2 regions of the Sinorhizobium sojae CCBAU 05684 genome follow, and region 1 is predicted to be linked to the other one. Evidence: riboswitches for the same ligand, from Rfam matches in the RefSeq annotation. Region 1 holds a riboswitch; the other holds the start of a gene.

The links. A riboswitch is a leader RNA that binds a small molecule or an ion and turns the genes downstream of it on or off. The one in region 1 is predicted to bind FMN.
Region 2: another riboswitch for FMN. It lies ahead of ribB (3,4-dihydroxy-2-butanone-4-phosphate synthase); the one in region 1 lies ahead of SJ05684_RS11015 (6,7-dimethyl-8-ribityllumazine synthase).

The regions. Positions count from the first base shown of each region.
Region 1 is NZ_CP023067.1:2,235,251-2,241,532, forward strand. Features, by position in the region: gene SJ05684_RS10995 (ABC transporter substrate-binding protein) at 1-372, shown strand, start outside; gene SJ05684_RS11000 (ABC transporter permease) at 442-1,323, shown strand; gene SJ05684_RS11005 (ABC transporter permease) at 1,320-2,108, shown strand; gene SJ05684_RS11010 (ABC transporter ATP-binding protein) at 2,114-3,175, shown strand; FMN riboswitch at 3,295-3,460, shown strand; gene SJ05684_RS11015 (6,7-dimethyl-8-ribityllumazine synthase) at 3,551-4,024, shown strand; gene SJ05684_RS11020 (GlxA family transcriptional regulator) at 4,248-5,219, opposite strand; gene bcoG (3-dehydrocarnitine:acetyl-CoA trimethylamine transferase BcoG) at 5,327-6,229, shown strand.
Region 2 is NZ_CP023068.1:1,355,123-1,361,404, reverse strand. Features, by position in the region: gene SJ05684_RS23990 (sugar ABC transporter ATP-binding protein) at 1-135, shown strand, start outside; gene SJ05684_RS23985 (SDR family oxidoreductase) at 151-939, shown strand; gene fsa (fructose-6-phosphate aldolase) at 1,135-1,788, shown strand; FMN riboswitch at 2,004-2,151, shown strand; gene ribB (3,4-dihydroxy-2-butanone-4-phosphate synthase) at 2,267-2,884, shown strand; gene SJ05684_RS23970 (tripartite tricarboxylate transporter permease) at 3,314-5,260, opposite strand; gene SJ05684_RS23965 (Bug family tripartite tricarboxylate transporter substrate binding protein) at 5,321-6,282, opposite strand, start outside.

The DNA.
Region 1 (6,282 bases):
AACGGTCTCTCCTGGCGCGACAGCCTGAACGGCAACCCGCCGGTCGAAGTGGTCGTTCCGAACACGGGCGTCGTCGCCGGCGTTTACGTCCAGGCGATCTCGGCCTATGCGCCGCATCCGAACGCCGCCAAGCTCTGGATGGAATATCTCTATTCGGACGAAGGTCAGCTCGGCTGGCTGAAGGGCTATTGCCACCCGATCCGCTTCAACGACCTCGTCAAGAACGGCAAGGTTCCGCAGGAACTGCTCGACAAGCTGCCGCCGGCAGAAGCCTATGAAAAGGCTGTCTTCCCGACGCTCGAAGAGCAGGAGAAGGGCAAGCAAGCGATCACCACCAAGTGGGACAGCGTCGTCGGCGCCAACGTCCAGTAGCTGAAACAGCCTCCCCGCCCTCACGGGCGGGGAGGCACAAATCTTGACGACGGACCGCCGAAAGCCTTCATGACCACCACGACCGCAGCAGTACCCCTGATCAGCAAACGAACGATCGTCGATTGGCTCGGCATCGCGCCCTTCGCGATCTTCGCGTTGATGTTCCTGATTGTTCCGACGCTTTACCTCGTCACCGGCGCGTTCCTGACGCCTGAGGGCGCATTCACCTTCAAGAACATTAGCGACCTGTTCACTCCGTCGATCATCAGCGCCTATTGGATCTCGATCCGGGTCTCGGTCGCCTCTTCGCTCGGCGGCGCCTTGATCGGCTTTTTCCTTGCCTGGGCGATCGTGCTCGGCGGCGTTCCGAAGTGGATCCGCTCGGGCCTGCTCACCTTCTCCGGCGTTGCCTCGAATTTCGCCGGCGTGCCGCTCGCCTTTGCCTTCCTGGCGACGCTCGGCCGTACCGGCCTGGTCACCGTTTTTCTGCGCGATTGGTTCGGCTTCAATCTCTATGGCACCGGCTTCAACCTATTGAGCTTCTTCGGCCTCAGCATCACCTATATGTATTTCCAGATCCCGCTGATGGTGCTGATCCTGACGCCGGCGCTCGATGGCATGAAGAAGGAATGGCGCGAGGCCTCCGAAATTCTCGGCGCCTCCACCTGGCAATATTGGCGCATGGTGGCGCTGCCGATCCTGTGGCCGAGCCTGCTCGGGACGACGCTCCTGCTCTTTGCCAACGCCTTCGGCGCCATCGCCACGGCCTACGCGCTGACCGGCAGTTCGCTGAACATCGTGCCGATCCTGCTCTATGCCCAGATCCGCGGCGACGTGCTGCACAATCCGAACCTCGGCTATGCGCTGGCGCTCGGCATGATCGTCATCACCGGCATTTCCAACATTCTATACATCTGGCTGCGGATGCGCGCCGAACGGTGGCAGAAATGAAAGCACAACGCCTGGGCGCCTGGATCGCCATCGCCATCGGAGCGAGCTACTTCATCGTTCCGCTTCTCGGCACGCTGGAATTCTCGCTGCGCATGCGCCGGGGCGAATATTCCTTCGACGCCTACCAGTCGGTTTTCGCCGACATGCAGTTCCGCGAGACCTTCAGCTATTCCATGCTGATGGCGCTGCTGACCATCATCTTCGGCATGCTGCTGGTGGTGCCGACCGCCTATTGGGTGCGGCTGCGCCTGCCGCAGGTGAGGCCCATCGTCGAATTCGTGACGCTGCTGCCGCTCGTCATCCCGGCGATCGTCATCGTCTTCGGCTATCTCCGGCTCTATAACTCGTCGTCGGTCCTGCCGCTCACCGGCTCCACCACCGGCACCAATTCGCTGCTGATGTTCTCCTACATGACGCTGTCGCTCCCCTATATGTATCGCGCCGTCGATACGGCGATGCGGGCGATCGACGTACGGACGCTCACCGAAGCCGCAGAAAGCCTCGGCGCCAAATGGCCGACAATCCTCTTCCGCTGCATTTTCCCGAACGTGATGAGCGGCGTTCTTTCCGGCGCCTTCATCACCTTCGCCATCGTCATGGGCGAATTCACCATGGCGGCGCTGCTCAACCGGCCGGCCTTCGGCCCTTACCTGCAGCTCGTCGGCGCCAACAAGGCCTATGAGCCCTCGGCGCTTGCCGTCATCGCATTCGCCATCACCTGGCTCAGCATGGGGCTGATCCAGCTCGTCTCCCGCTTCCAGAAATCCGCTCCGGCCAAGGCTTGATCAATATGGCATTCCTGACACTGACCAATATCCAGAAATCCTTCGGCCCGGTTCAGGTCGTGCATAATTTCAACATGGGCATTGAGAAGGGGGAATTCGTTTCCTTTCTCGGGCCCTCCGGCTGCGGCAAGACCACCATTCTCCGGATGATCGCCGGCTTCGAGACGCCGTCGGGCGGCTCGATCCTGATCGACGGCAAGGACCAGGGCACCTTCAAGCCCAACCAGCGCAATATCGGGATGGTGTTCCAGGCCTATGCACTGTTCCCCAACATGAACGTGCACGACAATGTCGCCTTCGGCCTCAAGGTCGCAGGCGCTTCAAAATCGGAGATTGATACACGGGTGAAGCAGATGCTCGGGCTCATCAAGCTCGAGCACCTGGCGGACCGCTTCCCCTATCAATTGTCCGGCGGCCAGCAGCAGCGCGTGGCGCTCGCGCGCGCGCTTGCGGTCAAGCCGCAGGTGCTGCTGCTCGACGAGCCCCTCTCCGCGCTCGATGCGAAGATCCGCATTTCGCTGCGCGAAGAGATCCGGCAGATCCAGCAGCAGCTCGGCATCACCACCGTGTTCGTGACGCACGACCAGGAGGAGGCGCTGTCGATTTCCGACCGGATTGTGGTCATGAATGCCGGCCGCGCCGACCAGATCGGCACGCCCTTCGAGATCTACAACACGCCAGCGACCCGCTTCGTCGCCTCCTTCGTCGGCACGCTCAACATCATCGAGGCCAAAGTCACCGACCCCGCGGCGGGCAGCGTCACCATAGGCCACCAGTCGGTTACTTTGCAGGAGCCGATTGCCGGCCTGAATGGCGGGGATATGATCTCGCTGGCGCTCCGGCCGGAAGCGGGTTCGATTGCCGAAAGCGCCACGGGCGACGCCTCGCTGTCGGGCGAGGTCGTGGCCACGAGCTTCCTGGGCTCGGTCATCCGCACCAAGCTCAGGGTCGGTGGCGACGTCATCTCCTTCGACATGTTCAACAATCCGGGCACCCTCCCGCCTGCGGCCGGGGAGAATGTCACACTCCGCTTTGCGGCCAAGGACCTGCTGGTCATCCGCGAATAGGCCATGCCCCCCGGTCGCGACCTGTTCTCTGTGGCCGGTTCCCCGAAAAGTCTGTCGTGAATTCTCGCTTTTGCGTCGTATGCCGCGTTTGACCGGCGCCAATCCGTCTCTATAGTCGCAAGTGTTCTCAGGGCGGGGTGAAATTCCCCACCGGCGGTAGCGATGGTCGGATCGAAGGATCCCACGATCGAAGCCCGCGAGCGCTTCCAGCATCTTGCTTGAAGGTCAGCAGATCCGGTCAAACTCCGGAGCCGACGGTTACAGTCCGGATGGAAGAGAGCAAGCAGGAGCGAGCCCCCTCCCCGGGGCATCGCGCGTGCCTGTTCGCCCGACGGGATCATTGGAAAAAATGCCAACCCTGAAAGGCTTGAGATCATGACCATTCTTTCTCACCCCTCCACCAGAATTGCCATCGTCCGCGCCCGCTGGCACGCCGACATCGTCGACCAATGCGTCACTGCCTTCGTTACGCAATGGGCGAAGCTCGGCGGCAATACGGCCGATGTCGAGATCTTCGACGTGCCGGGCGCGCTCGAAATCCCGCTGCATGCGCAGACGCTGGCGAAAACCGGACGCTATTCGGCGATCCTCGGCACCGCCCTCGTCGTCGATGGGGGCATCTATCGCCACGATTTCGTGGCCGGGACGGTGCTCGAGGGGATGATGCGCGTCCAGCTGGACACGGACGTACCGGTGCTCTCGGCCGTTCTGACGCCCCACAACTTCCAGGAATGCGAGCCGCTGATCGCCTTCTTCCGCGACCACTTCGTCACCAAGGGCGAGGAAGCGGCGAACGCCTGCGCGCAAATTCTCGACGCCCGCGCGAAGCTCGCGCTCGTCAACGCCTGATCCGAGGGAGGCGCGATCGGCTACTGCATGTCTCCTTAAATCGACCTCGATTAAGGACATGCAGAACTTCAAAAGGCTGCAGCGACCTTCGCGCGTCCGAAAAGACGCGCGGCGCTGTAAGTCGCGCCTCCAGCTTTGAATCCATTCCTCATCCGGGAGCGCCAGGCCCCTGATCCGACTGACGAAATCAGCGGCCGTTCGATCGGCACCTCAAATGCTTGAATCAATTCTTTAGCTTCAGCCGCCGGCGCGTTTCGCTCGGGCTCTCGCGATAATGCGCGCGATAGCTGCGCGAGAACGACGAAGAGGAATTGAAGCCGGAAATCGCCGCGATGTCGGCAAACTCCATCCGCGTCTCGATCACCTTGCGCCGCGCTGCATTGAGCCTCAGCGCCAGATAGTGCGCGTGCGGCGCCACGCCCATCGTCTCCCGGAAAAGGTCCTGCAGGTACCGCGCGCTGACGCCGACCCGGCGTGCCAGCTTTGCAAGCGTAAGCGGCGCCTCGACGGTTTCCTCCATCAGCCTGACCGCCGCGCCGACCCGGGAGTCGAGAATGCGCATATTGCCGATCGCCGGCACCTGCAAAAGGTCCCCGCGTGTGCGCTCCTGTTCATAGATGAAGAGGCGTGAGACTTCGAGCGCCAGCGAATAGCCATGCGCCCGCCGGATCAGTTCCAGCATCAGGTCGAGCGTCGGCAGCGATCCCCCGGTGGTGATGCGCTTGCCGTCGATGACGAAACGCTCGCGCACCATCGTCACCTGCGGATAGGTCGCAGCAAAGTCCTCGAAGTCCTCCCAATGGGTCGTCGCGGAGAAATTGTCGAGGAGGCTCGTCTCGGCAAGCAGCCAGGAGCCGGATTCGATCCCCGCCATCACCTCGCGGTGGCGCGCCGTCTGCGACAGCAGCATCTTCAAATGCGAGGTCGCGCTGCGCCGCCAATTGTAGCTCGACAGGACGAAGAGCGGCGCCGCCTCGCGCTGCGGCCGAAAGGGACCGGCGACCGGGATCGGAATGCCGCTCTTCGTCTCGATCGCTTCACCGTCCGGGCTGAACATCGTCCAGCTGTAAAGGCTGCGGCCGGCAATGCGGTTGGCGGCCCGCAATGGCTCCACGACCGAGGCGACGAGGATGAGATTGGTCTCCGGCAGGACCAGCAAATCGACGTGCTGCACCCGCGAAGCAATAAGATCCATTGCGAAACTTCCTCATCCTTTCCAATAATGTATAGGATCGTTCCGCTTATGGAAAGCAGCGTCGACCTTTCTGGCTCGTAATGGGCTCAACGAAAAGGGAGACAGCTATGCCGCTCAGCATGAACCGTGAGGTTTTCATAACCTGTGCAGTCACCGGTTCGGGAGACACCGTTTCGAAATCCAGCCACGTTCCGGTGACGCCGAAACAGATCGCCGAAGCGTCGATCGAGGCGGCCAAGGCGGGTGCGGCAATCGTCCACTGCCATGTCCGCGATCCGGAGACAGGCGCTCCGGCCCGCCGCCTCGACCTCTACAGGGAAGTGACCGACCGCATCCGCTCCGCCGATGTCGACGTGGTCCTAAACCTGACCGCCGGCATGGGCGGCGACCTCATCTTTGGCAATGTCGAGAGCCCCCTTCCGGTCAATGAAAAAGGCACGGACATGGCCGGCGCCACCGAGCGCGTCGCCCATGTTGCCGAATGCCTGCCGGAGATCTGCACGCTCGACTGCGGCACCATGAACTTCTCGCTCGGCGACTATGTCATGACCAACACGCCGTCGATGCTGCGCGAAATGGCGCGCCAGATGACCGCGCTCGGCGTGCGTCCGGAAATCGAGGCCTTCGATACCGGCCACCTCTGGTTCGCAAAGCAGCTCGTCGAGGAAGGTCTGATCGAGGATCCGGTGCTGATCCAGCTCTGCATGGGCATTCCGTGGGGCGCCCCCGACGATCTCAACACCTTCATGGCGATGGTCAACAACGTGCCATCGACCTGGACCTTCTCGGCCTTCTCGATCGGCCGCAACGCCATGGCCTATCCGGCTGCCGCGATCCTTGCCGGCGGCAATGTCCGCGTCGGCTTGGAGGACAATCTCTATGTCGCGAAGGGCCGGCTCGCGACGAATGCCCAGCTCGTCGAAAAGGCGGTGACTGTGGTCGAGGGCATGGGCGCCAGGATCATCGGACCGGAAGAGGTTCGCGAGAAGCTGAAGCTGACGAAGAGGTAAGGCAAGAAACCCCTCCCACCCCTCCCCACAAGGGGAGGGCTTAACCGGCCGCG
Region 2 (6,282 bases), on a different replicon from region 1:
GTGGTCAGTTCGGACCTAGAGGAGATACTCGGTGTGTCCAGCCGTATCATGGTCATGGCCAAGGGAAAGCAGGCGGGCGTCCTGAACCGCGAGGATGCAAACGACGTCTCGGTCATGGAACTGGCGACGATCTGAACAGGGAAGAATGTTATGTCTGAAATTACTCTCAACGCGCCGAAATTGTTCGATCTTTTCGGAAATGTCGCCTTGGTGACCGGTGCCGGCAGCGGCATCGGCCAGCGCATCGCCATGGGCCTCGCACAATGCGGATCGGACGTCGCGTTGCTCGACCGTCGTACCGACGGTGGCCTCGCGACGACCGCCGATTTCATCGCGAAGACAGGACGGCGCAGCATCCAGATCGCCGCGGACGTGACCAGTGGCACGGCACTCAACGAAGCGGTCGCCCGCACCGAGGCGGAACTTGGGCCGCTCAGCCTCGCCGTTAACGCGGCCGGCATCGCCAATGCCAACCCGGCGGAGGAGATGGAGGAAAGCCAATTCCAGACGATGATGGACATTAATCTGAAGGGCGTTTTCCTCTCCTGCCAGGCGGAGGCGCGCGCCATGCTTAAGAACGGCCGCGGGTCGATCGTCAATATCGCCTCGATGTCCGGCGTGATCGTCAATCGTGGTCTCAGCCAGTGCCATTATAACGCCTCAAAGGCCGGCGTGATCCACCTGACGAAGTCGATGGCGATGGAATGGGTCGGGCGCGGCATCCGTGTCAACACGATCAGTCCCGGCTATACGGCCACGCCGATGAACACCCGACCGGAAATGGTGCACCAGACCAAGCTGTTCGAGGAGCAGACGCCGATGCAGCGCATGGCGACGGTCGATGAAATGGTTGGACCAGCAATATTTCTGCTCTCGAACGCTGCAAGCTTCGTCACCGGTGTTGATCTGCTGGTCGACGGCGGCTTCTGCTGCTGGTGATCCCAATGCGCAGGAAGCTGGTTGCGGGAAACTGCTAAATGAATGGCCATCATTTCCGTCGGGGAGACCCAATACGACCGAGATGCGAACCAAACCTCGCGGTCGTCGAGCGCAAGCTCGACGGTTCGGTACCGCGTACCGCTATGCCATCATCACGAGAGCAAAGGCCGTTATGGCCAGCAAGGAGACTATCCAGTGCAGTTTTTCGTAGACACCGCCGTTGTTGCCGAGATCAAGGAGTTGAATGACTACGGACTTCTGGACGGGGTGACGACCAATCCTACTCTGATCGCCAAGTCTGGCCGGGAGTTCAAGGAAGTCATTGCCGAAATTTGCTCGATCATCGACGGACCTGTTTCTGCGGAGGTCGCTTCGACGCAGTCTGAGGGCATGATCAAGGAAGGTGAGCTGCTTGCCAAAATCGGCGCAAACGTCGTGATCAAGCTTCCGCTGACCCTCGATGGTCTAAAGGCGTGCAGGCACTTCTTCCAGACGGGCATCCGTACCAACGTTACGCTCTGCTTCTCGGCAAACCAGGCGCTCCTGGCTGCCAAGGCGGGAGCTACCTACATCTCGCCGTTCGTCGGCCGCCTCGATGACATCAACATCGACGGAATGGAACTGATCCGCGACATTCGCCAGATTTACGACAACTACGATTTCGAGACGAAGATCCTCGCTGCATCGATCCGATCTGCCAACCACGTCAAGGACGCTGCCTTGGCGGGCGCTGACATTGCGACGATTCCTGCCACCGTCATTAAGGGCCTCGCGAACCACGTACTGACGGACAAGGGCCTTGAGCAGTTCACAAAGGACTGGACCGCCACCGGGCAGTCGATTGTGTAAGCCATCTATCGGCATCCGGGATAGGCGGGCGAGATCGACGCAATGGTTTCGATTTCCGCCGAGCAAATGAACTCCGCCTACATCACCGGTCAGACCATAAATGTCGACGCGGACTGCTCCGTGAGTTGTCGACCTATCCGGGATGCTTTTGCGCATTCTGGATACTTGTTGGCGGATTCATTCTTGAAATTCTATGCGCGTCGCGCTTATTTTCGACTTGTTCTCAGGGCGGGGCGAAATTCCCCACCGGCGGTATCAGGAAGTTTCCTGGAGCCCGCGAGCGCTTTCGTCGCCAGACGAAAGGTCAGCAGACCCGGTGAGATGCCGGGGCCGACGGTATAGTCCGGATGGAAGAGGACAACGTGGCTCGTGCCCCGCTATGGGGCAATGTCACTTGTTCGCCCAAGGGAAAATTGCGCGCATTTCCGAATGCGCTGACCAGTGCCTCGAAAGCGGCATACCCTTGAAAGGCAGAAGAATGACCTTTGCGAAAATTGAAGATGCAGTTCAGGCAATCGCCCGAGGTGAAATGGTCGTCGTGGTTGATGATCAGGATCGCGAGAACGAAGGCGACATCGTTGTTGCTTCGCAGGCCGTCACACCCCAGCATATCGCCTTCATGATGAACCACGCTCGTGGACTTGTCTGTGTGGCCATGGAGGGTGAACAGTTGGATGCTTTGGACATCCCTCTGATGGTCGGCAACAACACAGACTCGTTGAAGACTGCTTTTACGGTTTCGGTCGATTACATCCCCGGCACAACGACTGGCATCTCCGCAGCCGACCGCGCTGCCACCGTTCAAGCTCTCCTGAACGAAAAATCCCGTCCTGAAGACTTCGCGCGTCCAGGACATATTTTTCCGCTGCGTGCTCACCCTAGGGGTGTTGTCGCGCGTCCTGGGCACACCGAGGCGGCTGTAGAACTTGCACGACTTGCGGGATTGAAGCCTTCTGGTGTCATCTGTGAGGTCGCAAATGACGACGGTACAATGTCGCGTTTGCCCGATCTGGTCCGGTTCGCGGAGAAGCACAATCTGCTGCTCGTGACCATCGAAGACCTGATCAGCTACGTGAGCCTTGAAAAGGCCGCGTGACTACCCTGACCAACAACTTATCGCTGATCGACATTTCGAACGAAAAGAGAGGCGGCTCGAAGCCGCCTCTCTCATGAATCGCGGTCAGCCGCCGCAGAGTCCTGCAGACACGCTGCTGCCAACGTCTTGAAAGGGAGCTCAATCAGGCCATTTGTGCTCCGGACGCCAATGACAACAATGGGTGGTGACCGGTCGTCTGCTGCGCTTAGCCGAATGGCCGAAACGCGGACTTTCGGACGCTTGGGGACACCACGTCGAACGTCGTGAGTGGGGCCGGAAGGAGAGGGTCCGCTTCTGGGCAATAGACCAGCCAAAGCAGACCTCCCCTACGCCGCACACAACCGCGAGACCAGGAGTCCTGCACGATCGAGCAGACGCGCCCCGTGCACAAGTTCGTTGAGGTTCTCGGCTTTTCTCTTTTCAGGCGGTTCAGCCGAAGGCGGTCACGATCAGGCCTTCGGGCAGGCGGAGGGACATGGCAGTGGTGATGCTGTAGATGAACGCCAGCGCCGAGGCGGTGAGGATCGCGGCCCGAATCGGCGAAGCCTTTCCGGCGATGATCAGGAAGGCCGGAAGGAAGAGCGCCATAGCGCCGAGGAACCCGATCATCCAGATGCCCAGGACCACGCCGATGAAGACGCTGAGGTAGAGCTCCCGCCCGGACCAGCGCCCCTCGAGGGCGAGGGCCGCGTCGTCGTCGTGGACCGCCGATGCATGCGATCCGTAGAGATGAGTCAGGACCCAGAGCGCGCCCCCGGCTGCCAGAAGCCCGACCGTGAGCGGGAAGACCTGGCCCAGGAAGCTGAGGCCAAGCGCCGTTGCTATGCAGGCAACGGCGGCCGAAAGGAACAGCGCGGCGAAGGCGAACTGGCGGGGACGCGTTGCAGCGGCGGCCGGGTCAGTGTGCCCCTCGCTCGAAATCTCCGAGCCGTACCGCAGCCCGAGCACGACCGAGGCCGCAGTGATGCCTGCGATGATCAGAACGCCCGGCCGCCAGATCCAGCCCCAGTCATAGAATTGGACGGCTTGATAGAGATAGTTTTCCGCCCCCGGCGCCAGAACGAAGCCGATCAGCAGCGCCGGGCGCGGCCAGCCGAAGCGACGCATGTAGAGCCCGACCGCACCCATGACGATGAGCGCGACCAGATCGGCGATCGACCGGGTCGCCTGATAGGCGGCGAACATAGTGATCATGATCATGAACGGCGCAAGATAGACAAAGGGGATCTGCGTCAGCCGCGCGACGTAGCGGGCCAGAAGGACGCACAGCCCGGCGCCGACGATGTTGGCGAGGGCGAGCGACCAGATGATCGTATAGGTGAGGTCGAGCCGCGTCTCGACCAGCGTAATGCCGGGCTGGATGCCCAGCAGCACCATCCCGCCCAAGAACACCGCCATGGACCCCGAGCCCGGCACGCCGAACAGCAGCGTCGGCACCAGCGCCCCGCCCTGGCAGGCATTGTTGGCCGATTCCGGCGCGATCACGCCGCGGATGTCGCCCTTACCGAACTGCGACCTGTCGCGGCTGGTCTGCACGGCATGGCTATAAGCGATCCAGTCGACGACCGCTCCTCCCAGACCCGGCAGCGCGCCGATGACACAGCCCAGCCCCGCGCAACGGGTGACGAGCCAGGGGTGGCGCAACACGTCGCGAAGGCCCTTGCCCCAGCCGCCGCCGAGGCCCGTGGTCTCGGAAATGGCGGCGCCGCGTTTCAGGAGGTCGATGATTTCCGGGATGGCGAAGAGCCCCATCGCCACGACGACAAGGGGAATGCCGTCGTAAAGGTAGTCGATGCCGAGCGTCATGCGCGGCTCGCCGGTCGCAGGCGCGGTTCCGACGATGCCGATGATCAGCCCGAGGCCCGCGGCCGCCATCCCCTTGGCGAGGCTGCGGCCCGACAGGACCGCCACCATGGAAAGACCGAAGAGCGTCAGCATGAAAAGCTCTGCCGAGGAGAACGACAGAACGAGGGGACGCGCCATGACGATGGCGACGGACAGCACCAGCGCCCCGATCACACCGCCGAGGAGGGAGCTTGCGAAGGCCGCCGAAAGCGCTCGCGCCGCCTCGCCCTTCTTGGCAAGCGGAAACCCGTCGAGTACCGTCGCCTGGCTCGCGCTCGACCCCGGTATCCCCATCATCACCGAGGTGAAGGTGTCCCCCGTCGGGATCACCGCAACCATGCCGATCAGCATGCCGAGCGCAGAGGTCGGGTCCATGCCGTAGAGAAATGGCAAGAGGATCGACATGCCGGCGATCCCGCCAAGTCCGGGCAAGATACCGACGATTAGGCCGATAAGGACGCCGACCACCAGAAACGCGATATGGTGGCCGGTAAAGACGTGGCCTAGCGCAAGAAGTGCTGCGTCGAGCATGTTTTTCCTCCCGTTGGATAGATGTCGGCGGGACCTCCTCGAGGACCCGCCGATGGGATGTCAGAGGCTGACGTCGAACTCTTCTCTCAACCAATTGACGAGGTATTCCCGGACCGCAGGGTCGATCTGCAGCGCCTTGGTCAGGGCGGCGTCGGCCTCTGCCCCCACCAGCTGGACGTAGACGCCGAGTTCCTCGCCCGCCCGTTCACGGAAATCGGGGGCGTCGACGATCGCTTGGGCGGCGGCACCATAGGCGGCGATGATGTCTGCCGGGACATCCCGCGGCAGGACCATCATCTTCTGCAGCGAGAAGCCGGCGAGCATCAGCGACTGCCAAGCTTCGTAGGACTGACCCTCCGGGGCAGCCCCCGTCGCCTGTTCAAAGAACTCAACGAAGGTCGGCAGGTCCGGGAAGGACGGATCGCGCGAAACGCTGCCATCGGCACTGACCACGCCGAGCGCGAAGAGCGGCACCGCCTTGCCCGCCTCAACCAGCGGAGCCACGCTGCTAAGGTAGGCGGGCGTGGTTTGGAAATCGATCCCGGCCTCGCCGCGCTCGAAAGCGAGCCGCCCGGCGCCACGGCTTTCCATGCCAAAGACCGGCCGGATGTTCAGGCCCAGCATCTCGAAGGCCAGGAGAACCGGCATCTCGAGCCCTGTCGCGCTTTGTGCCGCGAAGCGGATCTCGGCGGTCCGCAGAGCCTCGATGTCGGCCGGGCCGGTCACGCCGTATTGTGGCGAGACATAGACCACCCCGCCGGTGGGCGAGGCGAGGACAGCAGTCCATTTCGCATAGTCGTACCGGACGCGCGGGTCGCCGAGGATCGCCGGGAACTGGGTCGATGCCGAGGTGCCGAGGACCTCGAGCCCGTCCGACCCGGCACGGGCGGCAAACTGGTTCGCGCCGGTGATCGAGCCGCCGCCGGGCACGTTCAGCACGACGACGTTGGGGTTGCCTGGAAGGCTTTTGCTGAACTGCGGAGCGAAGAAGCGCGCCCAGACGTCGGTTCCGCCGCCGACGC